Regions from separate parts of the Pseudaquabacterium rugosum genome, predicted to be linked through region 4. Evidence: predicted binding sites of a transcription regulator. Region 4 holds the regulator's gene; each other region holds the start of a gene.
The links. The regulator sigma-54, encoded in region 4, starts transcription at its own class of promoters, with help from an activator protein. The targets are predictions, from matches to a motif close to TGGCANGNAANCTGCTTT.
Positions count from the first base shown of each region.

Region 1: the regulator sigma-54 is predicted to act here: its motif matches at 1,232-1,249, upstream of AACH11_RS22460 (PEP-CTERM sorting domain-containing protein).
Region 2: the regulator sigma-54 is predicted to act here: its motif matches at 2,165-2,182, upstream of AACH11_RS16350 (PEP-CTERM sorting domain-containing protein).
Region 3: the regulator sigma-54 is predicted to act here: its motif matches at 2,789-2,806, upstream of pedF (cytochrome c-550 PedF).

Region 1 covers NZ_JBBUTF010000029.1:32,686-39,782, forward strand. The annotation lists gene ileS (isoleucine--tRNA ligase) at 1-632, opposite strand, end outside; gene AACH11_RS22460 (PEP-CTERM sorting domain-containing protein) at 1,339-1,494, shown strand; gene AACH11_RS22465 (SdrD B-like domain-containing protein) at 1,836-7,097, shown strand, end outside.
Region 2 covers NZ_JBBUTF010000015.1:32,680-39,776, forward strand. The annotation lists gene AACH11_RS16340 (putative bifunctional diguanylate cyclase/phosphodiesterase) at 1-172, opposite strand, end outside; gene AACH11_RS16345 (sterol desaturase family protein) at 245-1,105, opposite strand; gene AACH11_RS16350 (PEP-CTERM sorting domain-containing protein) at 1,347-2,051, opposite strand; gene gshA (glutamate--cysteine ligase) at 2,473-4,065, shown strand; gene AACH11_RS16360 (PAS domain S-box protein) at 4,298-7,097, shown strand, end outside.
Region 3 covers NZ_JBBUTF010000004.1:131,251-138,347, reverse strand. The annotation lists gene AACH11_RS04935 (ATPase, T2SS/T4P/T4SS family) at 1-1,182, shown strand, start outside; gene AACH11_RS04930 (substrate-binding periplasmic protein) at 1,266-2,165, opposite strand; gene pedF (cytochrome c-550 PedF) at 2,239-2,742, opposite strand; gene AACH11_RS04920 (sigma-54-dependent Fis family transcriptional regulator) at 3,100-5,385, shown strand; gene AACH11_RS04915 (hypothetical protein) at 5,434-6,468, opposite strand; gene AACH11_RS04910 (MBL fold metallo-hydrolase) at 7,002-7,097, shown strand, end outside.
Region 4 covers NZ_JBBUTF010000008.1:119,895-126,991, reverse strand. The annotation lists gene argS (arginine--tRNA ligase) at 1-334, shown strand, start outside; gene AACH11_RS10625 (SPOR domain-containing protein) at 425-1,135, shown strand; gene AACH11_RS10620 (thiol:disulfide interchange protein DsbA/DsbL) at 1,260-1,898, shown strand; gene lptA (lipopolysaccharide transport periplasmic protein LptA) at 2,030-2,635, shown strand; gene lptB (LPS export ABC transporter ATP-binding protein) at 2,632-3,408, shown strand; gene AACH11_RS10605 (RNA polymerase factor sigma-54) at 3,428-4,990, shown strand; gene AACH11_RS10600 (THUMP domain-containing class I SAM-dependent RNA methyltransferase) at 5,339-6,682, shown strand; gene AACH11_RS10595 (YidB family protein) at 6,707-7,097, opposite strand, start outside.

The sequences.
Region 1 (7,097 bases), on a different contig from region 4:
TCCGCGTACTCGATCTCGAACTCGGCCAGGCTGGAGCCGCAGTCGAAGCACCAGTAGACCGGCTTCAGGCCGCGGTAGACGAAGCCGCGCTCGATCACGCGCTTGAAGGCGCGGATCTCGCCGGCCTCGTTGGCGTGGTCCATCGTGCGGTAGGGGTGCTCCCAGTCGCCGAGCACGCCCAGGCGCTTGAAGTCCTCGCGCTGCTGGGCGATCTGCTCGGTGGCATACGCGCGGCTCTTCGCCTGCATGTCGTCGCGGCTGAGCGAGCGGCCGTGCTTCTTCTCGATCGCGTTCTCGATCGGCAGGCCGTGGCAGTCCCAACCCGGCACGTACTGGGCGTCGAAGCCGCTCAGCTGGCGCGACTTGACGATCATGTCCTTGAGCACCTTGTTGACGGCGTGGCCCATGTGGATCGCGCCGTTGGCGTAGGGCGGGCCGTCGTGCAGGATGAACTTCGGGGCGCCGCAGCGCGCGTCGCGCAGCTGCTTGTAGACGCCGTCCTCGTTCCAGGCTTTCACCCAGCCCGGCTCGCGCTTGGGCAGGTCGCCGCGCATCGGGAACGGGGTGTCGGGCAGGTTCAGCGTGGCGCGGTAGTCAGGGGCGCTGCCTTCGGGGCGGGTCGCGTCGGTCATGGCGGGCTGGGACGCGCACGGACCGCACGCGCCGGACTTCGAGGGGAGTCGGAGGGTGGCCGGGGCGCATGCGCCGACGGCCGGCTGGAGGGGCGGAAGCGGGCCGGGCGCGGGGCCCGGCGGACGGCCGGCCGGTCACCGGTGCCGCCGTGTGCGCCGGAGCGCGGGGTGGAGGTCCGGGACGCGGGCGGCCGCTCAGCCGCGCGCGACGCAAATTCGGTCGCGGGTGGTCTGCCGCCGCGTCGAGGCGTGGGCGGTCGGCAGCCGGCGGAGCACAGCGGCAGGCATGGGGGCGGATTGTAAGTGGCGGGGCCGGCGAGGGCGTCCCGCGGCCCTGCCGGGGCGCCGCCGGGCCGGGGTCGGGCCGGGGCCTGATCGGCGTGTCGCACCCCTTGTTGAATATGCCGCTGCAGCGATTCAATATTTGCAACTTAAGTCACTGGCGCTGTTTATTCTGTCAATTCGGTGAGAAGTGTTGCAATTTGTGCAATTCTGAAATCGCAGGAAACGGAGAGGGTTTGTCGGTGAATTTGACAGGGGTTTGTGTGTACCCCTCGTTACGGGGATCAAGTCGTTGTGGCGACGAGGAAAACCGGGTGTGGCACATGCATTGCTAAAAATGAGTGTTCATGCAGCTTTGTGAATTGCTTCACGCGGCTCCCGAAGCGGCTGAATTTCTCTCTCTTCGTTCCACAGGAGTCCCTCCATGAAGTCCATCGCCAAGTTCCTCGGCGCCGCCGCCTCGCTGACCGTCGCCACCATGGGCGCCGCCCACGCGCTGCCGGCGCTGCCCGAGCCGGGCACCGTTTCGCTGGTTGCCCTGGGCATCGCCGGCGTCGTGCTGTTCAGCCGCCGCAAGTAATCCGGCGGGTTCGCGGAACCGGTCGCCTGCGCCTTCAAGCTCTGACAGCCCCTGGCGCGGCAGTCGTTGGTCCATGACCGCGCCCCGGCAGGTCGACCGTTTCCCACCCTGATCCCCGCAGACCCTGGGTCTGCCCCGATTCGAGACCGGCCCGGCCCTGCCGTGCGGGTCGCCCGTTCGATACGACGTCCTGTGCGTGCGCCCAGCCCACGCCGGAGAGCGCGACGAACCCGGGTGGTTCGTCTTGATGCCCCGGGTGCCCTCGTGGTGCCCACAGCCCGTCCGCCCCGTCACCCGGTCTGCCGTGCAGATCGGCCCCGAGTCCCCCGGAGTCCTTGATGATGTCCACGCAGTCCATCACGATCAGCGTTTCCTACCTAGGCACCAACGGCCTGCCGTCCCTGTTCGATGTCGTCGTGTCCTCGGAGTCGACGCTGAACCCGACCTACCCGGCATCGGGCACGCTGTACGACGCCTGGTGTCTCGACACGCGCATCTCCATCAATGTGCCGGGCACCTACGTGGCCGACACCTACTCGCCCTACGACCGCAGCGTGCTGGCCAGCGAGCTGCCCAACCTGGGCAACCCGGGCGGCTTCGCCGACAACCTGGACTCGATCAACTGGCTGCTGGGCTACTACAGCGCCAACAGCGCGTCGGTCGGCTACGGCAACATGCAGGCCGCGATCTGGACGCTGATGGGCCAGGACTGGCACGTGGGCGCGGCCTACCTGGGCACCACCGACCAGACCGTCATCGACGGCCTGGTCAGCAACGCGCTGGCCCAGGACGGCTATGTCGCCCAGGCCGGTGACACGATCGGCGTCGTCCTCGACCCCACCAACGTCAACGGCGTGCAGCAGCAGACCCTGCTGATCACGACCAAGGCCGCCGCCATCGGCGACCGCGTCTGGGAAGACACCGACGCCGACGGCGTGCAGGACGCGGGCGAGGCCGGCATCGCCGGCGCCACCGTCGAGCTGGTGCGTGACGTCAACGGCGACGGCGTGATCTCGGCCGCCGAAGTGCTGCAGACCGCCGTCACCGACGCCGCCGGCAACTACCTGTTCAACGGCCTGGCGCCGGGCGTGGCCTACCAGGTCCGCTTCACGCTGCCGTCCGGCTACGACGCCCTGTCGCCGACCGACGCCGGCGGCGACGACGCCACCGACAGCGACGGCCTGCTGTCCGGCGTGCTGGTGCTGGCCCCCGGGGCCACCAACAGCACGGTCGACGGCGGCTTCTACAAGTACGCCCAGCTGGGCGACCGCGTCTGGCTGGATGCCGACCGCGACGGCACCCAGGATGCCGGCGAGGCCGGTCTGGCCAACGTGACGGTCAACCTGCTGGACGCCAACGGCGCCGTGGTGGCCACCACCACGACCGACGCCAGCGGCAACTACCACTTCACCGGTCTGGTGCCGAGCACCTACTCGGTCCAGTTCGTCAAGCCCGCCGGCTACGACTTCACCACCGCCGATGCCGGCAACGACGGCACCGACAGCGATGCCTCGGCCACCACCGGCAACACCGCGGCCATCGTGCTGCGCTCGGGCGACAACGTCACCGACATCGACGCCGGCCTGGTCACCGCCACGGCCCCGACCGCCCACATCGGCGACCGCGTGTTCGAGGACCTCGACGGCGACGGCGTCCAGGATGCCGGCGAAGCGGGCCTGGGCGGCGTGACCGTCAGCCTGCGCAACAGCTCGGGCATCGTCGTGGCCACGACCACCACCGATGCCAGCGGCAACTACGGCTTCGACGTGGCCGCCGGCACCTACTCGGTCCAGGTCACCGCGCCGGCCGGCTATGTGCTGACCGCCCGCGATCAAGGCGGTGACGACACGCTCGACAGCGACGTCAGCCCGACCACCGGCCGCAGCAACAGCTTCAGCGTCGTCGCCGGCCAGAGCAAGACCGATGTCGACGCCGGCCTCTACCGCCTGGCCAACCTGGGTGACCAGGTCTTCGTCGACACCAACGGCAACGGCCAGCAGGATGCGGGCGAGACCGGCATCTGGGGCGTCACGGTACAGCTGCTGGACGCCAGCGGCAACGTCGTCGACGAGCGCCTGACCGACGTCAACGGCAACTACCTGTTCACCGATCTGGCGCCGGGCACCTACAGCGTGAAGTTCGTGCCGCCGGCCGGCTACACCTTCACCCAGCAGGATGTCGGTGCGGACGTGAGCGACAGCGATGCGGATGCCAGCGGCCAGACCGCCGCCTTCGCGCTGACCTCGGGCCAGGACAAGTTCGACCTCGACGCCGGCCTGCTGTCGCCGACGCCGACGACCGGCACCGTCACCGGCACCGTGCTGCTGGACACCAACAACGACAACGTCGGCGACACCGCGGCGCCGGGCGTGACCGTCGTGCTGCGTGATCCGTCGGGCGCCGTGGTGCAGACCACCGTCACCGGCGCCGACGGCAGCTACACCTTCACCAACGTCGTTCCGGGCAACTACACCGTCACCGAGACCAATCCGGTCGGCGTGCTGGACGTGGCCGACAAGGACGGCGGCGACCTCAACAGCATCCCCGTCACCGTCTCCGCCGGCCAGACCAGCGGCGGCAACTTCTTCGTCGACGAGAAGGTCGCGACCCTGGGCGACAAGGTGTGGCTGGACGCCGACGCCGACGGCCAGCAGGACGCGGGCGAGGCCGGCGTGGCCGACGTCACCGTGGAGCTGCTGGACGCGGCGGGCACCGTGATCGCGACGACCACGACCGACGCCAGCGGCAACTACCTGTTCGACAACCTGGCCCCGGGCAGCTACTCGGTGAAGTTCGTCACCCCGACGGGCTACACGCTGACCACGGCCAACGTGGGCGCGGACGCGTCCGACTCGGACGCGAACCCGAGCACCGGCATCACCGGCACCTACACGCTGAACGCCGGTGACGTGAACCTGAGCGCCGATGCCGGCCTGGTCGCCGCGCCGACCTCGGGCACGGTGACCGGCACCGTGCTGCTGGACAGCGACAACGACAACGTGGGCGACACCCCGGCCCCGGGCGTGACCGTGCAGCTGCGCGATCCGGCCGGCAACGTGGTGGCCACGACCACCACCGGCGCCGACGGCAGCTACACCTTCCCGAACGTGCCGGCCGGCAGCTACACCGTGACGGAAGTGAATCCGGCCGGCGTGCTGGACGTGGTCGACAGCGACGGCGGCAACCCGAACAGCGTGGCCGTGACGGTCACGCCGGGCCAGACGACCTCGGGCGTGGTCTTCGTCGACGAGAAGACCGCCAAGCTGGGCGACCGCGTGTGGCTGGACGCCGACGCCGACGGCCAGCAGGACGCGGGCGAGGCCAACGTGGCCAACGTCACCGTGCAGCTGCTGAACAGCGCCGGCACGGTGGTCGCGACGACCGCCACCGACGCCAACGGCAACTACCTGTTCGACGGCCTGGCTCCGGGCACCTACTCGGTGAAGTTCGTCACCCCGACGGGCTACACGCTGACCACGGCCAACGTGGGCGCGGACGCTTCCGACTCGGACGCGAACCAGAGCACGGGCATCACCGGCACCTACACGCTGAACGCAGGTGACGACAACCGCACGGTGGACGCGGGCCTGGTGGCGCTGCCGACGACCGGCACGGTCAGCGGCACGGTGCTGCTGGACAGCAACAACGACGACGTGGGTGACACCCCGGCCCCGGGCGTGACCGTGCAGCTGCGCGATCCGGCCGGCAATGTGGTGGCGACCACCACCACCGGCGCCGACGGCAGCTACACCTTCACCGGTGTGAACCCGGGCAGCTACACCGTGACGGAAGTGAATCCGTCGGGCGTGCTGGACGTGGTCGACAGCGACGGCGGCAACCCGAACAGCGTGGCCGTGACGGTCACCGCGGGCCAGACGACCTCGGGCGTGGTCTTCGTCGACGAGAAGGTCGCGAAGCTGGGCGACAAGGTGTGGCTGGACAGCGATGCCGACGGCCAGCAGGACGCGGGCGAGGCCGGCGTGGCCAACGTGACGGTGCAGCTGCTGAACGCGGCCGGCACGGTCGTGGCCACCACGCTGACCGACGCCTCGGGCAACTACCTGTTCGACACGCTGGCCCCGGGCAGCTATTCGGTGAAGTTCGTCGCTCCGGCGGGCTACACGCTGACGACGGCCAACAGCGGCGCGGACGCGACCGACTCGGACGCGAACGCCACGACGGGCGTGACCGGCAGCTACACGCTGAACGCCGGTGACGACAACCGCACGGTGGATGCCGGTCTGCTGCCGAGCAACGGCTCGATCAGCGGCAAGGTGCTGGAGGACAGCAACAACGACAACACCGGCGACACCCCGATCGCGGGCGTGACGGTGGTGCTGAAGGACGCCGCGGGCACGGTCATCGCGACGACCACGACCGGCGCGGACGGCAGCTACAGCTTCGGCGGTCTGGCGGGCGGCAACTACTCGGTGACCGAGCAGACCCCGGCCGGCTTCACCGACGTCAGCGACAAGGACGGCGGTGACCTGAACACCATCGCCGTGACGCTGCCGGTGGGCGGCTCCAGCGCGGGCAATGACTTCGTCGATGAGCGTCCGGGCTCGATCACGGGCACGGTGCTGCTGGACAGCAACAACGACAACGTCGGCGACACCCCGGCCCCGGGCGTGACGCTGACGCTGAAGGACGCGGCCGGCAACACGGTGGCCACGACCACGACCGGCGCCGACGGCAGCTACACCTTCACCGGTGTGCCGGCGGGCCAGTACACGGTGACGGAGACGGATCCGGCGGGCACGCTGGACGTGGCCGACAAGGACGGCGGCAACCTGGACGTCATCGCGGTGACGGTGACCGGTGGCCAGACCAACGCGGGCAACTTCTTCGTCGACGAGAAGGTCGCGAAGCTGGGCGACCGCGTGTGGCTGGACGCCGACGCCGACGGCCAGCAGGACGCGGGCGAGGCCAACGTGGCCAACGTCACCGTGCAGCTGCTCAACAGCGCCGGCACGGTGGTCGCGACGACCGCCACCGACGCCAACGGCAACTACCTGTTCGACGGCCTGGCCCCGGGCAGCTACTCGGTGAAGTTCGTCACCCCGACGGGCTACACGCTGACCACGGCCAATGTGGGCGCGGACGCGTCCGATTCGGACGCGAACCCGAGCACCGGCATCACCGGCACCTACACGCTGAACGCCGGTGACGACAACCGCACGGTGGACGCGGGCCTGGTGGCCCTGCCGACGACCGGCACGGTCAGCGGCACGGTGCTGCTGGACAGCAACAACGACGACGTGGGTGACACCCCGGCCCCGGGCGTGACCGTGCAGCTGCGCGATCCGGCCGGCAATGTGGTGGCGACCACCACCACCGGCGCCGACGGCAGCTACACCTTCACCGGTGTGAACCCGGGCAGCTACACCGTGACGGAAGTGAATCCGGCCGGCGTGCTGGACGTGGTCGACAGCGACGGCGGCAACCCGAACAGCGTGGCCGTGACGGTCACCGCGGGCCAGACGACCTCGGGCGTGGTCTTCGTCGACGAGAAGGTCGCGAAGCTGGGCGACAAGGTGTGGCTGGACAGCGATGCCGACGGCCAGCAGGACGCGGGCGAGGCCGGCGTGGCCAACGTGACGGTG
Region 2 (7,097 bases), on a different contig from region 4:
CTTCCTCGGCGCTGCTGCAGGTCCGCACGCTCCAGTCGGCGGATTCGAGCATCGCCTGGGTCAGCTGGCGGAAGACCGCCTCGTCGTCGACCAGCAGCAGACGTGGCCGGCCGTCCGGGCTGGCCGGGGCCGGGGGGTGTCGATCGGGGACGGGACGGTCTGGAGCGGGCATGACGCGCAGCGGCCGCGCGCGTCCCGGTTCACGGGGGATCCGTCGACAGGTCCGAGACTCGCGCTTCGGAGGCTATCGGCCGTCCGCGGCCGGACTTGAGGGCCCGGTGCCGGTTGCCGCCGCCGGCGTCTGGCCGAAAGGCTGGGTCAGCTGGCCCAGCAGCGTCGGCGCCACCGGGGTGTCGCAGCCATAGCGCTGCGGCCAGTCCCGCGGCAGGTAGAGCGTGCCGAACATCCGGTCGATCCACGGGAAGATCGCCGCGTAGTTGCGGTCGTGCAGCTCGGGGCGGTCGTTGGTGTGGTGCCAGTGGTGGAAGAAGGGCGTGGCCACCAGCTGCTCCAGGAAGCCGAAGCGCCAGCGCACGTTGGCGTGGACGAAGTAGCTCCAGACGGTGCCGGTGATCATGTAGATCAGCACCACCGGTTCGGTCGCGCCGCTGCCCTGGGGCACGAGGCCGATGACGTAGATCGGCACCATGCCGGAAAAGCGCATCAAGGCCATGTCCAGCGGATGGGCCCGGGTGTTGACCAGCCAGTCGATCCGCTCGGCGCTGTGGTGGACGGCATGGAAGCGCCACAGCAGCGGTCGCTCGTGGATGATGCGGTGACCCCAGTAGGCGCCGATGTCGCCGACGACCAGCGCGGCGCCCAGGCGCACCGCCAGTGGCCATTGCGCGACCCATTCGTGCCAGGCCGCGGGCACGATGCGATGGACCAGCAGCGTCAGGCCGATCAGCGGCAGCGCCAGCACCCAGCGCTGCACCAGCAGGCCGTTGACGAAGTACCAGCCCAGATCGGTCAGGCTCTGGCGGCGCCACAGCGGCCCGCGCTGCTGGCTGAACAGGCGCTCCAGTGGCACGAAGACCAGGGCCAGCAGCAGCAGCCAGGTGCACAGCCGCAACAGATCCTGCAGCACGATGTTGAACGAGGACATGTTCCGGACTGTAGCCGCCGGTCATGGCCGGCATCGGGGATCACCCTCCACACGCGGGCGCAAACCGTCACGCGCTGACGTGACGCAAGGGCCGGCGCGCAGGGGATCCCGGAAATGGAACAGGGGTGCCGGAGGCACCCCTGTCCAGGATCAGCACCGGCACCGTCCGGCCAGGCCGGGCGATGTCGGTGCATCGGTCACGACGTCCGCCTGCGACAGGCGGGCGAGGCGACCGCGGCCATCAGGCGCGCTTGCGACGCGACAGACCGATGCCAGCCAGGCCCAGGCCGACCAGGGCCAGCATGGTGGGCTCGGGCACGGCGGTGGCGGTCACGCTCACGCCGTCCAGCAGGACGAACGGGGGCAGGCCGGTCGGGCCGCCCTGGGCCAGGAAGCTCAGGGTTTCCGAAGCGGCGGTGGCCTGGAACGTCATCGTCTGCAGCAGCCAGCCCGAGAAGAAGCCGTTGCTGGTCGACGCGGTCTGCTGGGTGCTGGTGCCGATGACGTTGCCACCGACGCTGACTTGCCAGTCCGACCAGACGGCGCCGCTGTTGCCGGCGACCGACTGCTTGGCGACGGCCTGGTAGAAGCTCAGCGTGTACGACTCGCCGACGGTCAGGCCGGACAGGGTCGTGGACAGCGCGCCGTTGTTCAGGAAGTCGGCGTCGATCGCGATGAAGTTGCCGCCGTCCGGGCTGGTGGTGGCCGCCAGCAGGTCGATGGCACCGAAGTTGCCCCAGCTGGTGTTGTTGCCCAGACCCAGGGTGGTGCTGTTGGCGACGAACGCGAACTCGGCCACGCTGCTCCAGTCGGTCACGTTGGTCGTGACACGGCTGGCGACGCCGGTGGCCGACTCGAACGAGCCGTTGCTGACGATGGCGGCGAAGCTGGGGACGGCGCACAGGGCGACGGTGACAGCGGCGGCGACCTTCTTGATATTGAACATGATGAAACCTTTCCTACGACTGATACCTGCAACCGGACCCGTCGCTGGGCCTGGGACAGGCACTGAACGGGGCGGATACGGTTGCGAGAGAGTTTCTGACAACCCGATACAGCAAAGCATTCACCGTGCCAGCGATCGAAAAGTGTTTGTTTTCAGGGGTTTGCGGCCAGACATCAGGGCAGACCCGGGGCGGGTGTAAAGACGGCCGACGGCCAGCTTCGGATCGGTGTCCGTTATCGTGAAACCGGTCACATCCGGCGTCGACACCGCGCATCCGGAGGGTGGTTCTTGATGACTTTTTGAGATAAGCCGCGCTCCAATTTCCGGGGTCGGCCTGTCCACGTCACGGTCATGGGTGTTCTGCTACCGTGCGGGGGACGATGACGCCGAAGAACCTGAAGACGTATCCGAGGAGAGCCCCGTGACCGCACTGCACGCCCGCGCCCAGTCCCTGACGCCGGCGCAGCTGCGCGGCATGCGCTGCGGCCTCGAGAAGGAAAGCCTGCGCAGTCTGCCCGGCGGTGGACTGGCCCTGACCCCGCATCCGGCCGCGCTCGGCTCGGCCCTGACCCACCCGCACATCACGACCGACTACAGCGAGAGCCAGCTCGAACTGATCACCGGTGTGCACGGCGATGCCGCCGATGCCCTGGCCGAGCTGACGGAGCTGCATCAGGCCGTCTACCACGCGCTCGGCCGCGGTGATGAGGCCGAGCGCCTGTGGGTCGGCAGCATGCCCTGCGGGCTGCCGACCGACGAGACGATCCCGCTGGCGCGCTACGGCAACAGCCACATCGGCCGCGCCAAGAGCATCTACCGCATGGGTCTGGGCCACCGTTACGGCCGGCGCATGCAGACCATCTCCGGCATCCACTACAACTGGTCGCTGCCGGGGCTGGACAACGCGCAGCACTTCGCGCTGATCCGCAACTTCCGGCGCCATGCCTTCCTGTTGCTGTGGCTGTTCGGTGCCTCGCCCGCGGTCTGCAGCGATTTCGTCGCGGACCGTCCGCATGAGCTGGTGCCGCTGCGCGACGGCAGCCCGACCCTGCACGGGCCCTGGGCCACGTCCTTGCGCATGGGCCGGCTGGGTTACCAGAGCGAGGCGCAGGCCTCGCTGGCCGTCAGCTACAACTGCCTGGAGCGCTATGCCGACTCCCTGCACGATGCCCTCGTGCGCCCGTGGCCGGCCTACGAGACGGTGGGTGTGCGCAACCCCGGTGGCGACTACAACCAGCTGGCCACCAGCCTGCTGCAGATCGAGAACGAGTTCTACGGCCTGATCCGGCCCAAGCGGGTGATCCGCCAGGGCGAGCGCCCGCTGCACGCGCTGCGCGAGCGCGGGGTCGAGTACATCGAGGTGCGCTGCATGGACCTCGATCCCTTCGTCGACGTCGGCATCGCCGAGTCGACGATGCACTTCCTCGACATCTTCCTGCTGCACTGCCTGCTGGCCGACAGCCCGCCGGACACGCCCGAGGAGATCCGCGCGCTGGGCCGCAACCAGCACCGCACCGCCGCGCGCGGCCGCGAGCCGGGCCTGCTGCTCGAGCGCGGTGACGACACGCTGCCGCTGGTCGACTGGGCGGCCCAGCTGCTCGACGAGATGGTGCCGATCGCCGCGCGGCTCGACGAGACGCGCGGCGGTGATGACCATGGCCGTGCGCTGGCGGCTGCCCGTGCCGCGCTCGACGACCCGGCCGGTCTGCCTTCGGCCCGGGTGCTGCAGGCCCTGCAGCAGCCGTCCGGCTGTTGCTACAACACGTTCATCACCCAGCGTGCCGAGCAGATCCGCGCCCGCCTGCTGGCCCTGCCCTGGACGGCGGCGCAGGCCCGCGAGCACGCCATGCAGGCCGAGGCCTCGCGGGCCGCGCAGGCCCGCATCGATGCCGCGCCCCAGGACGGTGACTTCGAGCGCTGGCGTCTGGCCTACGTCGATCCGGCGCGCCTGCAGGTGCAGGCCACGGCGGCCGAGCCTGCCGTCGCCGCTGCTGCCGTCGCCGTCGACGGCTGAGCAGACCGCCCGCCACGGCCCGGCGCGCCGATCCCATCCGGGTCGACCCTGGGCTCAAGCCCGCCGCACGGCCGCCGATAAGCAGGACGAACCCACGCGGACGGGCCCGGCGCACACGCCGGGTGGCGCGTGCGTCCTGGGCTGTGCATCCGTGGTTCGTCTTTCCCAGGTCCGGATCTCTATCGACCAGGGAGAAGGCGTGTCCGCTCATCATCAGGACGAAGCTCGGGCCGTGAGCGAGGCTGCCCGGCCCCCCATCGACCATTCCGCCAGCCTCTACGAGGCACTGGACCGGGGCCTGGCGATCGCGGAGATCCACGTCGACCGCCGCTTCCTGCGGGCCAATCCCGCCTATCTGCAGCTGTTCGGCTACGAGCTGGCCGAGCTGACCGGCCGCCACCACGGCGATCTGTGCGATCCGGAGTACGCCCGCAGCGAAGACTACGAGCACTTCTGGGACGCGCTGCTGCAGGGCCGCTGCCTGACCGGGCAGTACGCGCGCAAGCACCATGACGGGCGGGCCGTCTACGTCCAGGCCACCTATGCGCCCGTGCATGACGCCACCGGCCGGCTGGTCTCCATCCTGAAGGTCGCCAGCGACGTCACCGAGATCAAGCGGCAGGCCGTCGAGGCCGACTCGCGCATCGCGGCCATCGACCGCACGCAGGCCGTGATCGAGTTCGAGCTCGACGGGACCATCGCCAAGGTCAATGACAACTACCTCGCGGCACTCGGCTATGCGCGCGACGAGGTGGTCGCGCATCACCACAGCATGCTGTGCGAGCCGGCCTACGCCGCCAGCGCCGAGTACCAGCAGTTCTGGGTCGACCTGCGCAACGGCCGTTACCGCACCGGCGAGTTCCCCCGCCTGAACAAGGCCGGCGGCATGGTCTGGCTGCACGCGGCCTACATGCCGGTGCTGGGCATCGACGGCCGGCCGCTGCGGGTGGTGAAGTACGCGATCGACGTCACCGAGGCCAAGCGCCGCACGATCGAGGCCGACGGCATCGTCGAGGCCGTCGGGCGCACGCAGGCGGTGGTCGAATTCGACCTCGACGGGCGCCTGCTGCATGCCAACGAGCACTTCCTCAAGGCCACCGGCTACACCCTCAACGAGGTCAAGGGCCAGCCGCACGCGATGTTCTGCCGCCCCGAGTTCGTCCAGTCGCAGGACTATCTGGACCTGTGGGACGGTCTGCGGCACGGGCAACACCAGTCCGGCATGGTCGAGCGGGTGCACAAGCTCGGTCGACCGGTCTGGATGCAGGCCCACTACACGCCGCTGCTCGGCCTGGACGGCAAGCCGACCAAGGTGATCAAGTTCGCCTCCGATCTGACCCAGGCCCGCAACGATGCGCTGGACAACCAGGGGCGGCTGTCGGCGATCAACCGCTCGCAGGGCGTGATCGAGTTCGACATGGCCGGCAACATCCTGACGGCCAATGCCAACTTCCTGGCGCTGACCGGCTACGGCCTGGATGAACTGCGCGGCCAGCACCACCGCATGTTCGTGGATCCCGAGGAGGCCGGTGGCGCCGCCTATCGCGCGTTCTGGAACAAGCTGTCCCAAGGCGAGTTCCACGCCGGCGACTACCAGCGCTATGGCAAGTACGGCCGTCGGGTGTGGATCCACGCGACCTACAACCCCATCCTCGATCTGTCCGGGCATCCGGTGAAGGTCGTCAAGTTCTGCACCGACATCACCGAGCGCAAGCTGGAGGCGATCGAGAACGCGGCCCGCATCCATGCGCTGTCCGAGAGCCTGTGTACCGCTGAACTCGACCGTGAAGGCACGATCCTGAGCGTCAACGAGCGGCTGTCGCAGTCGCTGGGCTGGAGCCCGGGCGAGCTGGTCGGCCGCAACGAGTCCAGCTTCATGTTCGAAGACGACGTGAGCACGACCGCGCGCTCCGACGCCTGGCGTCTGCTGCGCGAGGGCCAGACCATCCACCGCGAACTGCGCCGCCGCGGCTATGGCGACCGCGAGGTGTGGTGGCAGGCCTCGATCGTGCCGGTGCTGGGGCTGGACGGCCAGATGGCCAAGGCCCTGGTGCTCGCCCAGGACATCACTGACGTCAAGCATGAGCGGCTGGACACCGAAGGCAAGCTCAAGGCCATCGACCGGGCACAGGCCATCATCGAGTTCGATCTGACCGGCCGGGTGCTGGTGGCCAACGGCAACTTCCTGGGCCTGATGGGCTACGACGCCGACGAGATCAAGGGCCGCCATCACCGGATGTTCGTGCCGTCGGATGATGTGGCCGCGCCCTCCTATCAGGCGTTCTGGGAGGCCCTGGCCCGTGGCGAGTTCCGTTCCGGCGAGTACAAGCGCATGGGCAAGAACGGGCGCGAGGTCTGGATCCAGGCCACCTACAACCCGATCTTCTCGCACGACGGGCGACCGCTGAAGGTGGTGAAGTTCGCCTCCGACATCACGCAGAACAAGCTGCTGAGCGCGGAATCCGCGGCCAAGGTCAGCGCGATCGATCTCAGCCAGGCCGTCATCGAGTTCGACCTCGACGGCAACGTGCTGCATGCCAACCGTCCGTTCCTGGCGGCCATGGGCTACACGCTGCGTGAGGTGATGAGCCAGCACCACAGCATGTTCTGCACGCCCGAGTACACCCATACCGCGGAGTACCGCGACTTCTGGCTGCGCCTGGGCGAGGGCGAGTTCATCGCGGGGCGCTTCCATCGCGTGGGCAAGTTCAAGCGCGATGTGTGGATCCAGGCCACCTACAACCCGATCCGCGACCTCAACGGGCGCATCGTCAAGGTCATCAAGTACGCCTATGACGTGACGACCGAGGTGCAGCTGGAGCAGCGCATCACGCAGAAGTCGGCCGAGATGAGCTGCAGCGTCAACGCGCTGGCCGAGAGCATCGTCGCCATCGCGGCCAACTCGGGTGTCGCCGCCGAGATGGCCCACGAGGCGCAGACGGTGGCACGCGGTGGCTTCGAGGCGATCCAGAAGTCGATCCACGCGATCGACACCATCCAGGCCAGTTCGCTGCGCATGGGCGAGATCGTGA
Region 3 (7,097 bases), on a different contig from region 4:
GAGGACCTGCACATCCATTGCGACACCCAGGGCGTGGCCCTGCAGCTGCGTCAGGCTGGCGCACTGCGCCCGTGGCACAGCCTGCCGGCCGCGGCCGCCGCACCGTTGATGCGCCGGTTGCACCAGCTGGCCGGGGTCGACGAACCGCGCCCCGCCACGCCGGCCACGCATGGCCGTATCGCGCTGGCGCGCTGCCTGCCCGGCCAACGGGGGGATGCCCGGCTGCAGACGCTGCGCCGGGCCGATGGCGGCCGCGACGGCGTGCTGCGTCTGCCGGCCACGGCGCCGCGCAGTGGTCTGGCCGCACTGGGCCTGAGCCCGGCGATGCAGGACGATCTGCGCCAGGCCCTCGGCCGCCCGGGCGGCCTGCTGCTGCGCGTGGGCACGGCCGGCAGCGGCCGGCGCACCGGCGTGCGGGCCATGCTGGCCGAGCTGGCGTCACCGCAGCGCCGGCTGTGGCAGGGGCTGGCCGAGGACCAGGAGCCCACGGCCGAACGCGCGGGCCTGCGCCAGGTGCGCCTGCGGCCGCAGCAGGGCTGGAGCGCCGAATCCGCGCTCAAGGCCCTGGCCCACGCCGATGCCGACGTCGTCGCCATCGAGGGCCTGGACGCACCGGCCGATCTGCTGGCCGCGCTGGACCTGGCCCGCGCCACACCGACACGGGTGCTGGGCACGCTGGGGGCGGCCGACGCACTGGACGCGCTGGCCCGCCTGCAGTCGGCCGGCGCCCCGGGCTGGGCGCTGGCCGAAGGCCTGCGCGGCCTGTGGTCGACCCGGCTGCTGCCGCGCTGCTGTCCGGCCTGCCGCCAGGCCCGCCCGGCCGGGCCGGAATGGGAGCAGGCACTGCTGCGTCTGTGGTCCGAGGACGCGACCCGGGGCGAAGCCGGGGCCGAGACCCAGCTGCGCCGCTGGCGGGCCGAGCACGGCCGCGACGGCCAGCTGCTGCAGTGGGAGGCCCCCGGTTGCGCCCGTTGCGAGGGCCGCGGCACCGAGGGCTGGGTCGGCGTGCACGAACTGCTGCTGCCCGGCGCCGGCCTGCGCCAGGCCCTGCGCGAGAGCCAGTCACCCGGCAGCTGGTGGACGATCGCCCGCGCCGACGGCTGGCAGCCGATGCGCCGGGACCTGCTGCTCAAGCTGCTCGGCGGCCAGATCGGCGCGGACGCGCTCCACGCCTGCGGCTGACACACCGGCGCGACAGCGCACGACAACCGAGGCGCCCGCCGCGCCATCCCGACGGCCACCGCCCCGCGGTGGCCGTTCCCGTTTCAGGGCTGGCGCCAGCCCACGTTGGCCTGGGCGAACAGGCGGGCCAGCTCGCCGTTGCCGGCCAGCGTGTTCAACTGGGCCTGCAGCCCCTGGGCCAGATCGGTGGCCTGCTTGCGCACCGCCATGCCGATCGGCCAGCCGTCGCGCATGCGCGGCAGCGGCAAGGGCTCGATCGCGTAGCGCTCACGCTGGCCCGACAGCACCGTCTCCAGCTCGCTGGCATGGCCGGCGGCCACCGCCACCTCGCCGCGCAGCAGGGCCTGGGCGGCTTCGGCGCCGTCCTTGAACTGGGTCTGCAGCTGCTCGCGGTAGCGGCCACCCTCGGTGCCGATCAGCAGCCAGCCGGCCAGGCTCTGGCCGGGCACGGCGATGCGCTGGCCGGCCAGGTCATCGAGCGCATCCATCTTCGGCGCGCGCTGCAGGTCGCGGGCGATCATCACCCGCTCGCGGTAGTACGGGCCGAAGATCTGGACCTGCGGGTTGTCGACCATCAACGGCCGGTCGACCGGCACGTGCAGCAGCACGTCGGCCGGACCGTAGCCCAGGTAGTGGCCGCGCCAGACCATGTTGCGCAGATCGTCGGCCATGTTCTCGCCGGCGTTGAACGGCAGCAGGCTCAGCTGCACGCCCAGGCCCTTGGCCAGCGCCTCGGCCAGACCGACGTCGATGCCGCGGCCGGCCACATGGAACGGCGGCATCTCGTGGTAGACGCCGACGATCAGACGACCGCGGTCGCGCACCTTCTGCAGCGCCGTCTTCTCATCCTGGGCCCGGGCCGCGGACGGGGCCGCGCCGAGGGCGGCGGCCAGAGCACCGGCCAGGCCGGTCAGGCAGGTCCGCCGGTCGAACGTGTCGGCCGGCCGCTGCGACGACCCTGGACGGGTCGGACGTTCATTCATCTCGTGTCTCCGTGTCAGCCTCCCCCGTGGTGGCGCCGGCCCGTTCCTGCGGACCGTGCGCCCTCCGGGTGGATCAGTTCAGCGGCTTCTCGCGGCGGGTTTCCAGGTAGGCCTTGATGGACCAGAAGGCTTCCTGGCTGAGCACGCCCTCGAACGGCGGCATGTAGACCGCGCCGTTGCGCACCTTGCCGCGGCGCACGCTGGTCAGATAGTAGTCGTCCACGTCCTTGACACAGGCCGCGCGGCGGACCGGTTGCTTGACGTTGGAGCAGTCGTTGTCCAGGCGGCGCAGGTCCGGGGCGATGCCGCCCGAGACGGCCTCCAGGCCGTGGCAGCGCGCGCAGTTCTGGTTGTAGGCCGACGAACCGATCTTGATCGCCTTCTCGTCACCGCGGTAGGGATTGGTCTCGCGCCACGCCTCGCCGAGCTGCTGCAGCTCGGAGGTGTCGACGGCCTGCGGCGTCACGTCGCCGTGTGCGGCGGCCAGGCCGGCCGCGGAGGCCAGCACGGTGCCCAGCACGGCGCGCTGGACGAAGGACAGGAAGGAACGGGTGGGGGCGGGGGCGGGCTTGGACATCGGTCGGTCTCCATGCTTCTGGGTTGACGAGAAACTGCCGGGCCCGACTGCAACAGGCGTGCCACGGATGGTGTCACACCGGCCTTGCGCTGCGTCAGATCGGGGCGTGTCCGAGGAGTGAAGGACCGCACGCGGGGGGTCGGCAGCGCGCGTCCTGACACACGCTGGGGGCCGACCCGATGGACGCGGCTCAGGGCTGGCCCCTAGGATCCGCTTCCGCGACGGGACGCCTGTGTCAGCGTGGGACAATTGGTACAGGCCCGCGTCTTGCGACAGCAGGCGCCGGCAGCCAGGCCGGAGCGCCCTTGTCCGACGGACGGACCGCGGACCGGCACTGAGCGCCAGGAGGCAGACAACATGAGAAGTCCATTCCATCCCGGCTTCGGTGCCATCGGCATCCGTCGGGCGGGCGAAGAGGTGGCCCGTCCGATCGCGGCCGGCCTGAACCTCAGCAACGAGCATTCCGAGGCCATCGACCAATCGCACGAACGCTGCGCCGCGCTCGGTGTCTCACGCATCGAGCGACCGGACCTCGCACCGCTGGCGCGCAACGAACTGGGTGTCGTCCGCGAACGCAACGCCCGCCTGCATGACCATGCCGCGCCGGTGATGGAGATGCTCTACGAGCAGATCGTCAACACGCAGAGCATGGTGCTGCTGACGGACGCCACCGGCACCATCATCCACTCGATCGGCGACGACGACTTCCTCAGCCGCGCCAGCAAGGTCGCGCTGCAGCCGGGCGTCAACTGGAGCGAGTCGACCAAGGGCACGAACGCCATCGGCACCGCGCTGGTCGAGGAGATCCCGACCCTCGTCCATGCCGACGAGCACTACCTGCACGCCAACCATTTCCTGACCTGCTCGGCGGCGCCCATCCTCGATCCGCGCGGCAACATCCTCGGCGTGCTCGACGTCTCCGGCGACCAGCGCAGCTACCACCAGCACACGATGGCGCTGGTGAAGATGTCGGCGCGCATGATCGAGAACCACTGGCTGACGGACGACTACCGCAACGTGATGCGGCTGCACTTCCACAGCCGGGTCGAGTTCATCGGCACGCTGATGGAGGGCATCCTGGCCGTCAGCGCCGATGGCAAGCTGGTGGGCGCCAACCGTGGCGCGCTGGAGCAGCTCGGCCTGAGCGGCGCCGCCCTGCGCATGCACACGCTGACCACGCTGTTCGGCACCACCGTGGGCGCGCTGGTCGACCGCTTCCGCAGCCCGCTGGCCACGCCGATGCCGGTGCAGCTGCAGGCCTCGGGCGCGGGGCGCAGCTTCCACCTGCACGCGCGCTTCAACTGGCCGGTGTGGACCAGCCTGGCCGAGGCCGTCTCGGGCAACACGCAGCGCACCGAGCCGGGCACCGCCGCGGAGTCCGGCGGTCTCTCCCCACGCCCGGCCCCCGCCGGCGGCGCACCGGGAGCCGCCCATGGCGGTCTGGCCCAGCTGCGCACAGGGGACACCCAGGTGGCCAGCGTGGTCGACAAGATCCGCCGCGTGCTCGACCGCGACATCCCGATCCTGGTGCTGGGCGAGACCGGCACCGGCAAGGAGCTGCTGGCGCGTGCGATCCATGTCGACTCGGCCCGCGCCAAGCAGCCCTTCGTCGCGGTCAACTGCGCCTCCATTCCGGAGTCGCTGATCGAGGCCGAGCTCTTCGGCTACGAGGACGGCGCCTTCACCGGCGCCCGCCGCAAGGGCCAGGTCGGCAAGATCGTGCAGGCCAACGGCGGCACCCTCTTCCTCGACGAGATCGGCGACATGCCGATCGGCCTGCAGGCCCACCTGCTGCGCGTGCTGCAGGAGCGCCAGGTGACGCCGCTGGGCAGCAGCAAGAGCGTGGCGGTCGACGTCTCGATCATCTGCGCCACGCACCGCAACCTGCGGCAGATGATCGACGAGAAGGCCTTCCGCGAGGACCTGTTCTACCGCCTGAACGGCCTGGCCGTGCGCCTGCCGCCGCTGCGCGAGCGCAGCGATCTGGCCGCGCTGGTGCAGCGCATCCTCGAGCGCCAGCTCGGCGAGACGCGCAGCGACGGCCGCATGCTGCAGGTCTCGCCCGACGTGATGCAGCTGTTCCAGCGCTACCACTGGCCGGGCAATGTGCGCCAGCTGTTCAACGTGCTGCGCACGGCGGCGGTGATGGCGGCCCATGAGCTGGTGATCACCCGCGAGCACCTGTCGGACGACTTCCTCGACGAGGCGCGGCAGGCCGCCGCGCGGCGGGCCCAGGAGCCGTTGGCGGAGGCGTCCGCGATGGGCGCGCCGCTGTACGACCGCGCGGGCGACCGCCCGGCCGAGCGCGCCGGCGCCTGGCCGCCGGTGCTGCCGGCGGGCCCGGGCGGCGCCCAGGGGCTGCCGCCGACCGGCTGGCCAGCGGCGGGCGCACCGGTCGGCAATGCCTTCGGCGACATGGCCCAGCACCTGTCGGGCCAGCCCCCGGCGCGCCTGCCCGCCGAGCCACCGCGCCCGGTGCCGCCACCGCCGCCCAACCGCTCACTCGAGGAGCTGGAGATCGAGGCCATCCGCCAGGCGCTCGACGCCTGCGGCGGCAACATCTCCGAGGCCTCCAAGCGCCTGGGCATCAGCCGCAACACGATCTACCGCAAGCTGCGCTGGAACCAGCGGCCGGCGGGTTGAGCACGGCCGGCTGAGCAGGCCGGGCGCCTGCCACCGCCCGCCACGTCCTCAGCGCGCCGGCGGCGCGTCGGCCGCCTCCAGCGGATCCAGCCAGAGGCCTTCCCGCTCGCGCCAGGCGCGCTGCCAGTTCAGCGCGTGGCGGGGCCGGGCCGCCCAGTCGGCCGGCAGACCGGGCCAGGACGGCGGTGGCGCCGCCTCCGGCCGGCCCTCGGCCAGCGCCTGGTCGAGCGCCTGCGCCAGACCGTCCCAGTAGTCGCGCTGGGCCTGCAGGGCCGCACGCGGGCGCGGCCGGGCCGGCACGCCGCCCGTCCAGCGCGCGGCATCGCCATCGGTGGCCGACAGGGCCAGCGCGCGGGCGGAGGCCTCGCGCAGCCCATCGAGCGGGCTGTCGCTGCCGTCGGGCGGCTGGCCCTCGGCCGCCAGCAGGCCGGGCGCGTGCCACCAGGGGCCGTGCACCCAGCGCCACAGCGTCAGCGTCCGGGCCGGGCCGACGGGCAGCCGCCACCAGCGCCAGGGCCCGATGCGCCCGGACCCACCGGTCAGCCGCAGCGTCGGCACCGCCGCCTGCAGCGTCGGCGGCAGCCATTCGGCGGCCGGCGCGCCGATGGCGGCCAGTTGCTCGCGCCAGCGGGCGATGCAGCGCGGGCACTGGCGGGCCATCGCCGCGGCCACGTCCTCGTGCGCGATGTGGACGACACCGGCCGGCAGCCCGACCGCCCCCAGCACCTGCTCGGGCCGCGCCAGCGGGCTGATCACGCCCCGCAGGGGCAGGCCCAGGCGCCGCGGCAACTGGCAGGCCAGCGCCCGGCCCCAGGCCGGCCAGGGCCCGCTGCCCAGCGCCCACAGCCCAGGCCCGTCGCGCGCGACCAGCAGCCGCACGCCCTCGCCCGCCGCGCCGCCGGGCCCCTCGTCCACCGCAGCGGGGGCAACGGGCACGCCCGGGCCGCCCGGTGTCCCGGACAGCGCGGACGACAGCGCGGACCCGCGCACATCGACCGCCCACAGCCCCGGGGCCAGCGGCCGCAGCGGCACCGCGGGCCCGGGACAGGCCGGCTCCGCGCGCGACGGCAGGGCGAGGAGCATGCCGATCGCCGCCACCGCTGCCCCACGGAGCAGCCGCGCCAGCCACCGCTCAGATCCGGGAAAACACTGTTCCACCATGCCACAAATACGCCACACACCGGCACACACCCCCCGGGACAGTCCGGAGCCCTCGGGCAGACATCCCGATCGCCGCACGGTCGCCGGACGTCCGACACCCCGCCGCGGGCCCTGCCGACCACCGGCCGCGACCCAAGGCACGTCTCTTGCAGCCTGAGGCCGGAGAGGCCGGGAGGGCCGACGCCAGCGACCCGCCAGAGGCCGCAGCGACGACGAGACAGCCAGGAGGGTGGACACCGACGTCCGCGCCACCCCGGGCCGCCGGCGTCGCGGCGCGGTCCCGTCCGATGCCCACGGCGCGGCGCAAGCCCGCGACATCCGCTCGATCCTCAAGGCTTGCACATCATGCTTCCCAGTCTGCCACTGCGCCAGCGTCCGGCCCGCGCGCCACGCCCGTCAGTGATCCGCCGTCCGATGGCCAGACGACCGCCGCCGCGGTCCAGCGGAGGCGCGCGATGCGGGTGGTGATCCTGCGCGGAGGGGCGCCGCGCCGCAGCCGGCAGGGGCCGCGGCACGAGCAGGATGGCCGCGCCGGCGGCACCGGCCGCCAG
Region 4 (7,097 bases):
GACCGGCCGCACGGTCGATGCGGCCGCCGATCTGGCGCCGCTGACCGCGCCGACCGAACTCGCGCTGATGCTCAAGCTGGCCGCCTGGCCGGCGGTGCTGTCGGGCGCGGCCGAGGGCGTCGCGCCGCACGACATCGCCTTCTATCTGCGCGACCTGGCCTCGGCCCTGCACAGCTGGTATGCGGCCGAGCGCTTCCTGGTCGACGACCCGGTGCTGGCGGCCGCCCGCATGGCGCTGCTGGCGGCCACCCGCCAGGTGCTGGCCAACGGCCTGGACGTGATCGGCGTCAGCGCGCCGCAGCAGATGGCCCGCGAACCCGCGGCCGCCGTCTGAGTCCGGCCCGCGCCGTCCATCCCCGCCGGGCCGCCCCGCGCCCCGGCCTTCCGCGAGCCCTGTCCGCCGCCGCCGCGAACCGGAGTCCTGGTGAACCGTAACGTCCGCTTGCCCCGAGGCCGCTTCGTCGTCGGCCTGATCATCGGTCTGCTGATCGGCCTGGCCGCGGCGCTGGCCGTCGCGCTGTACGTGACCAAGGCGCCGGTGCCCTTCGTCAACAAGGTGCCGCAGCGCAGCGCCGAGCAGGATGCCGCCGAGGCCGAGCGCAACCGCCACTGGGATCCGAACGCCAGCCTGGGCGGACGCCGCACGCCGCCGGCCGATGCGGCCTCGGCAGCCACCCCGGCCGCCCCCCCGGCCTCCAGCACGGGCGGCCCGGGCGCGGCCCAGCCGGGCGGAGCGGCCACCACCCCGCCGGGGACGCCAGGGATGCCGCCCGCCGCCGCCGGAACGGGTCTGCCCCCGGCCAGCCCGCCCGCGGCGGCGAGCGCCGCCACGCCACGCGCCAGTGCCGCGAGCACGCGCGCATCCGCGGCCTCGGCGGCCGCGCCGCGCCCGCTGGTGTTCTTCGTCCAGGCCGGCTCCTTCAACCGGCCCGAGGAGGCCGAGGCCCAGCGCGCCCGTCTGGGCATGCTCGGCGTCTCCGCCCGCGTGACGGAGCGCGAGCAGGCCGGCCGGCTGTTCTACCGCGTGCGCGTCGGCCCCTTCGACAGCCGCGACGAGGCCGTGGCGGCCCAGGCGCCGCTGCAGGAGGCGGGCATCGACACCGCCCTCGTGCGCGTCGAGGCCCAGCTGCGCTGATCCACATCCCGCCACCGGCCGTGGCCCCCGCGCTTCGCCGCCGCCGTGCGCGCCACCGGGGAACCCCGGGCCGCGCCCCCGCTCCAACCGCGCAACGCATCGATCCCTCCGAGGACCCTCAGGCATGAACCGTCGCGACTTCGTCTCCCGTCAACTGGCCACCGGCCTAGCGCTGGGCACCCCCGCCCTGCTCGCCCACGCGCAAGGATCCCCGCAGGAAGGCCGCGATTTCCGCCGCGTGGCCGAGCCGCTGGCCATGCCCGCGGGCAAGGTGCAGGTGGTCGAGTTCTTCGGCTACTGGTGCCCGCACTGCAACGCGTTCGAGCCGGCGCTCGAGTCCTGGGTCCGCCAGCTGCCGGCCGACAAGGTCGCGTTCACCCGCATCCCGGTGGCCTTCCAGGCCTGGCACGAGAACTACCAGAAGCTCTATTTCGCGATCGAGGCCCTGGGCCAGATCGACAAGCTGCACACCAGCGTCTTCAAGTGGATCCACGTCGACAAGAAGCGCCTGGACAAGGATGACGAGATCCGTGCCTGGGCCGCGGCCAGCGGCGCCGACGCCACCCGCATCCTGGACGCGATGAAGAGCTTCGGCATCGCCGGCAAGCTGGCCAAGGCGCGCCAGCTGGCCCAGGGCTACGGCATCGACGGCGTGCCGACGATCGGCGTGCACGGCCGTTGGATGACCTCGCCGTCGATCAGCGGCGGCCCGGATCGCGCCCTGAGCGTGACCAATCAGCTGATCGCCCAGGTCCGCGCCTGATCCTCCGGCCGCCGGGCGCTGGTCAGCCTCGCCCCGGCCACGCATACTGCGCGGCGAGACGGAATTCGCGCCACGGCCCGCCCCAAGGCAGCGAGATCGGACTAGAATGGCATGCAATTTCTGTGCCGCTCATGTCGTCCCTGCGCTCCGTCCTCGTCGTCCTGTTGTCCGGTTCCGGCCTGCTGAGCCTGCCGGCCATGGCCGCCTCGGCGGACCGCACCCAGCCGCTCACGCTGGAATCCGACAAGCCCTGCACCGTCAACCTGGCCCGACAGGTCAGCCAGTGCAGCGGCAACGTCGTCATCACCCAAGGCACGCTGGTGCTGCGCGCCGAACAGATCGAGCTGCGCGAGAGCCGTGAGGGCCATCCCTCGGCCACCGCCAGCGGCAGCACGGCCAAGCCCGCCCAGTACCGCCAGAAGCGCGACGGCAGCGACGAGACCGTCGAGGGCAGCGCCACCCGCATCGACTACGACGGCAAGGCCGGTACGCTGCGCTTCGTCGGCCAGGCGGTCGTGCGGCGCCTGCGCGGCACGACGGTGGCCGACGAGATCACCGGCGGCGAGATCGTCTGGGACAACGTGGCCGAGCAGATCAGCGTCAGCGGCGGTGCGGCCAGCGCCGGCAATCCCGGCGGCCGCGTGCGCGCGGTGATCCAGCCGCGGGCCACCGTGCCCGCCGCGCCCCAGGTGCCCTTGCCGCTGAAGACCGGCCCGTCCGGCGCGGACCGCCCATGACGACCGCCTCCGCGACCCGCACCGCCGACGGCGGCAGCCGGCTCGAGGTCCGCGGCCTGCAGAAGCGCTACGGTGCCCGGCAGGTGGTCAAGGAAGTCCATCTGCGCGTGGCCGCCGGCGAGGTCATCGGCCTGCTCGGCCCCAACGGCGCAGGCAAGACCACCACGTTCTACATGGTCGTCGGCCTGGTGCGTGCCGATGCGGGCGAGATCCACATCGACGGCCAGCCGGTGCAGCACCAGCCGATCCACCGCCGCGCCAGCCTGGGCCTGAGCTACCTGCCGCAGGAAGCCTCGATCTTCCGCAAGCTCAGCGTCGAGGAGAACATCCGCGCCGTGCTCGAACTGCAGCACGATGCCCAGGGCAAGGCCCTGGACCGCGCGACCATCGACCGCCAGCTCGAACAGCTGATGGACGACCTGTCGCTCACCCGGCTGCGTGACGCGCCCGCGCCGTCCCTGTCCGGCGGCGAACGCCGGCGCGTCGAGATCGCCCGCGCGCTGGCCTCGCAGCCCCGCTTCATCCTGCTCGACGAGCCCTTCGCCGGGGTCGACCCGATCGCGGTGATCGAGATCCAGCGCATCATCGGCTTCCTGAAGGCGCGGGGCATCGGTGTGCTGATCACCGACCACAACGTGCGCGAGATGCTCGACATCTGCGACCGGGCCTACATCATCAGCGAGGGCCGTGTGCTGGCCGAGGGCACGCCGACCGAGATCGTCGGCAATCCCGACGTGCGGCGCGTCTACCTCGGCGAACACTTCAAGATGTGACGGACGGAAGCAAGCAGTCATGAAACCGTCCCTGCAGGTCCGCCTGTCCCAGCACCTGGCGCTGACGCCGCAGCTGCAGCAGTCGATCCGGCTGCTGCAGCTGTCGACGCTCGAGCTGCACCAGGAAATCGAGCAGATGCTCGAACAGAACCCCTTCCTCGACGTCGAGGAGGACCACGCGCCGATGGAGTTCGGGCTGGAGCGCCTGTCGTCCAGCCAGGACGCCGCCGGCCAGCGCGAGAAGGAACGCCTGGCCGAGCGCGAGGACGGCGCCGCCGGTGACGGCTCCGGCGGCGACGAGCCGGCCGGGGTCGACAACGCCGACTTCGGCGCCACCGAGCGCGACGACTGGGAAAACGGCACCGAGCGCGACGACTTCGACGGCATCCGCGAGCTGCCCTCCGGCAACACCGGCAGCGGCAGCGGGGACGACGACTTCGAGCCCATCGAGTCGGCCGACCAGGGACCGACGCTGCAGGACCACCTCCGGCGCCAGCTGCTGGGCATGCGGCTGTCCGAGGAGGACCAGGCCGCGGTGCTGGTGCTCATCGAGTCTCTCGACGAAGACGGTTATCTGGGCGACCCGCTCGCCGAGATCGCCGAGCGTCTGGGCAGCGCGCTCGGCATCGATCCGGACGATCCCGATCAGGCCGACGAACGCGAGGAGCTGGCCGACCGCCTGCGTTGCGCGCTGAAATGGCTGCAGAGCATGGAGCCCACCGGCGTCGGCGCCTCGGGCCTGTCCGAATGCCTGGTGCTGCAGCTCAAGGACAAGCCGCGCAGTCCCGCACGCAAGGTCGCCATCCGCATCGCCGAGGCCGGCCTCGAGCTGCTGGCGCGCCGCGACGCGAAGAAGCTGATGCAGGCCACCGGCGCCGACGAGCAGCTGCTGCGCGAGGCCCAGGCCCTGATCCTGAGCTGCGAGCCCAAGCCCGGCCGCCCGTTCGCGCGCGCCGAGGCCAACATCATCGTGCCCGACGTCATCGTGCTGAAGTCGGGGCGCGGCTGGAAGGCGACCCTCAATCCGGACGTCATGCCCAAGCTGCGCATCAACGACCTGTACGCGCAGGCCATCCGCGGCCAGCGCAACGGCTCGGCCAGCGGGCTGTCGTCACGCCTGCAGGAGGCGCGCTGGTTCATGAAGAACATCCTGCAGCGCTTCGACACCATCCTGCGCGTCAGCCAGGCCATCGTCGAGCGGCAGAAGGGCTTCTTCACCCACGGCGAGATCGCGATGAAGCCGCTGGTGCTGCGCGAGATCGCCGACGAGCTGGGCCTGCACGAGAGCACCATCTCGCGCGTGACCACGGCCAAGTACATGACCACGCCCTACGGCACCTTCGAGCTGAAGTACTTCTTCGGCTCCAGCCTGAACACCGAGGCCGGCGGCAACGCGTCGAGCACCGCGGTGCGCGCGCTGATCAAGCAGCTGGTGGCCAACGAGGACCAGGCCAAGCCGCTGTCCGACAGCCAGCTGTCGGACATGCTGGGCGAGCAGGGCATCACCGTCGCCCGCCGCACCGTGGCCAAGTACCGCGAGGCGCTGAAGATCGCGCCGGCCAATCTGCGCAAGGCCTTGTGAGCATTCCCCGGACGGGCCCGGCCCAGCCGGCCCCGTCCGCCTGACGTTCCGTCTTCCCGTACCCCGCGATGCCTGCCCTGTGCAGGCCGTCCGCGCTGGAGGCTTCCTGCCGTGACCACCCCCAAATTTCCCAAGCCGCCGATCGGCGGCATGCCGCGCCACCGCCGTGATGACGGCCCCGCCCCTCACGGAGCCCGACGTGGCCCGGGCCCGGGCCACGCCCCCCACGGCGGCCCGCAAGGCCGGGGTCCGGGCGGCCCCGGGCGACCGGGCCCCGGCCCCGGCGGCCGACCGGGTGGCCGACCGGGCGGCCCACCGCTGCGCCGGCCGGAGCTCGCGCTGGCACCGGTGGCCAGCGGCGAGCCGGTCTCGCTGTTCCTGCCCTGCCCGGCCGGCGTCGAGCCGCTGCTGGCCGACGAGTGCGCCCGCCTGCTGGGCGTCGACCGCTCGGTGGTGCCGGCCGATCCCTCGCGCCGGCCGGTGATCGAGCTCAAGGGCGGCGTGCGGGTGCGCGCCGACGGCGTGGGCGCGATGCGGCTGAACCTGGAATGCCGCCTCGCCCAGCGCGTGCTGTGGCCGCTGGCCCACGGCCCCTACGGCCACGAGGACGACCTCTACGCGCTGGCCCGGCGCGTGCCCTGGGTCGACTGGATCACGCCGCGCGAGACCTTCCGCATCGACACCAGCGCCCAGCGCTCGCCGCTGCAGAGCCTGAACTTCGCCACGCTGCGGGTGAAGGACGCGCTGTGCGACGTGCTGCGCGATGCCACCGGCGAGCGCCCCAGCGTCGACACCCGCCACCCGGACCTGTCGCTGGTGCTGCACCTGGCCGAGGATCTGGCCACGCTGTACGTGGACCTCAGCGGCGAGGCGCTGTTCAAGCGCGGCTGGCGCGACGAGCGTGACGGCGGCCTCAAGGGCGAGGCGCCGCTGAAGGAAACGCTGGCCGCGGCCATGCTGGCGGCCGCCGGCTGGCAGGGCCGGGCCGAGGACGGCGCCCTGCTCGACCCCTGCTGCGGCGCCGGCACCATCGCCATCGAGGCGGCGCAGATCGCCTGCGGCATCGCCCCGGGCCTGCAGCGCCGCTTCGCCTTCGAGCAGTTGCGCGCCTTCCGCCCGCTGCTGGGCGAATGGGCCCGCCTCAAGACCGAGGCCAAGGCCCGGGTGCACGCGCCGGCCGTGGCCATCCACGCCGGCGACGTCGCCTTCCGCATGACCGACTTCGCGCAGCGCAACGCGCAGCGCGCGGGCGTCGGCCACGCGATCCAGTTCAAGACCGGTGATGCGCTGCAGCGCCCGGCCCCGGCGGCCGGCGGCCTGCTGGTGCTGAACCCGCCGTATGGCGAGCGCATCGAGGCCAAGGGCACGCACGGCGTGCGCGATGACGACATGCGCGGCCCGCGTGGCCAGGGCAGCCGCGAGGACTTCGATGCCGGCGCCTCGGCCGGCGAGTTCTATGCCGCACTGGCCGCCCACTGGAAGCGGGCCTACACCGGCTGGACGGCCTGGGTGCTGAGCCCGGACCTGAAGCTGCCGCAGGCGCTGCGGCTGAAGGAGACGCGCCGCGTGCCGATGTGGAACGGCGCGATCGAGTGCCGGCTGTTCCGCTTCGACCTCGTCAGCGGCAGCGCCCGCACCCCGCGCGAGCCACGCGCAGGTGACACGCCCGAGGCCGGGACCGCCGCCGGCTGATCAACCGGGCGCTGCGGGCAGCGCTCAGCCCTTCTGGCCCAGCATGCCCATCAGGCCGCCGACCAGGCCGCCCAGGTCCGGCTGGGCGCCGGCGGCCGGCAGCTGGCCGTTGGGCGTCATCTGGTCGATGACCTGCGGCAGCAGCTGCGCCAGCTGGCCGCCCAGGGCGTCGGCCGGCAGACCGAACTGCTGCGCCAGCTCACCCAGACGGCCCTGGCCCAGCGCGGCACCGATCTGCTCGCCGGACACCGGCAGATTGGCGCCGGTCGAGACCCAGCTCTGCACGGCCTCGCCCAGGCCCCCTTGCTGCAGCTGCGAGACCAGCGCGCCCAGGCCGCCGGCGCCGCCCTGCTGACCGCCGATCAGGCTCATCACCAGTTGCATGAGCGGCGGCATGCCGCCGCCGGCCTGGCCA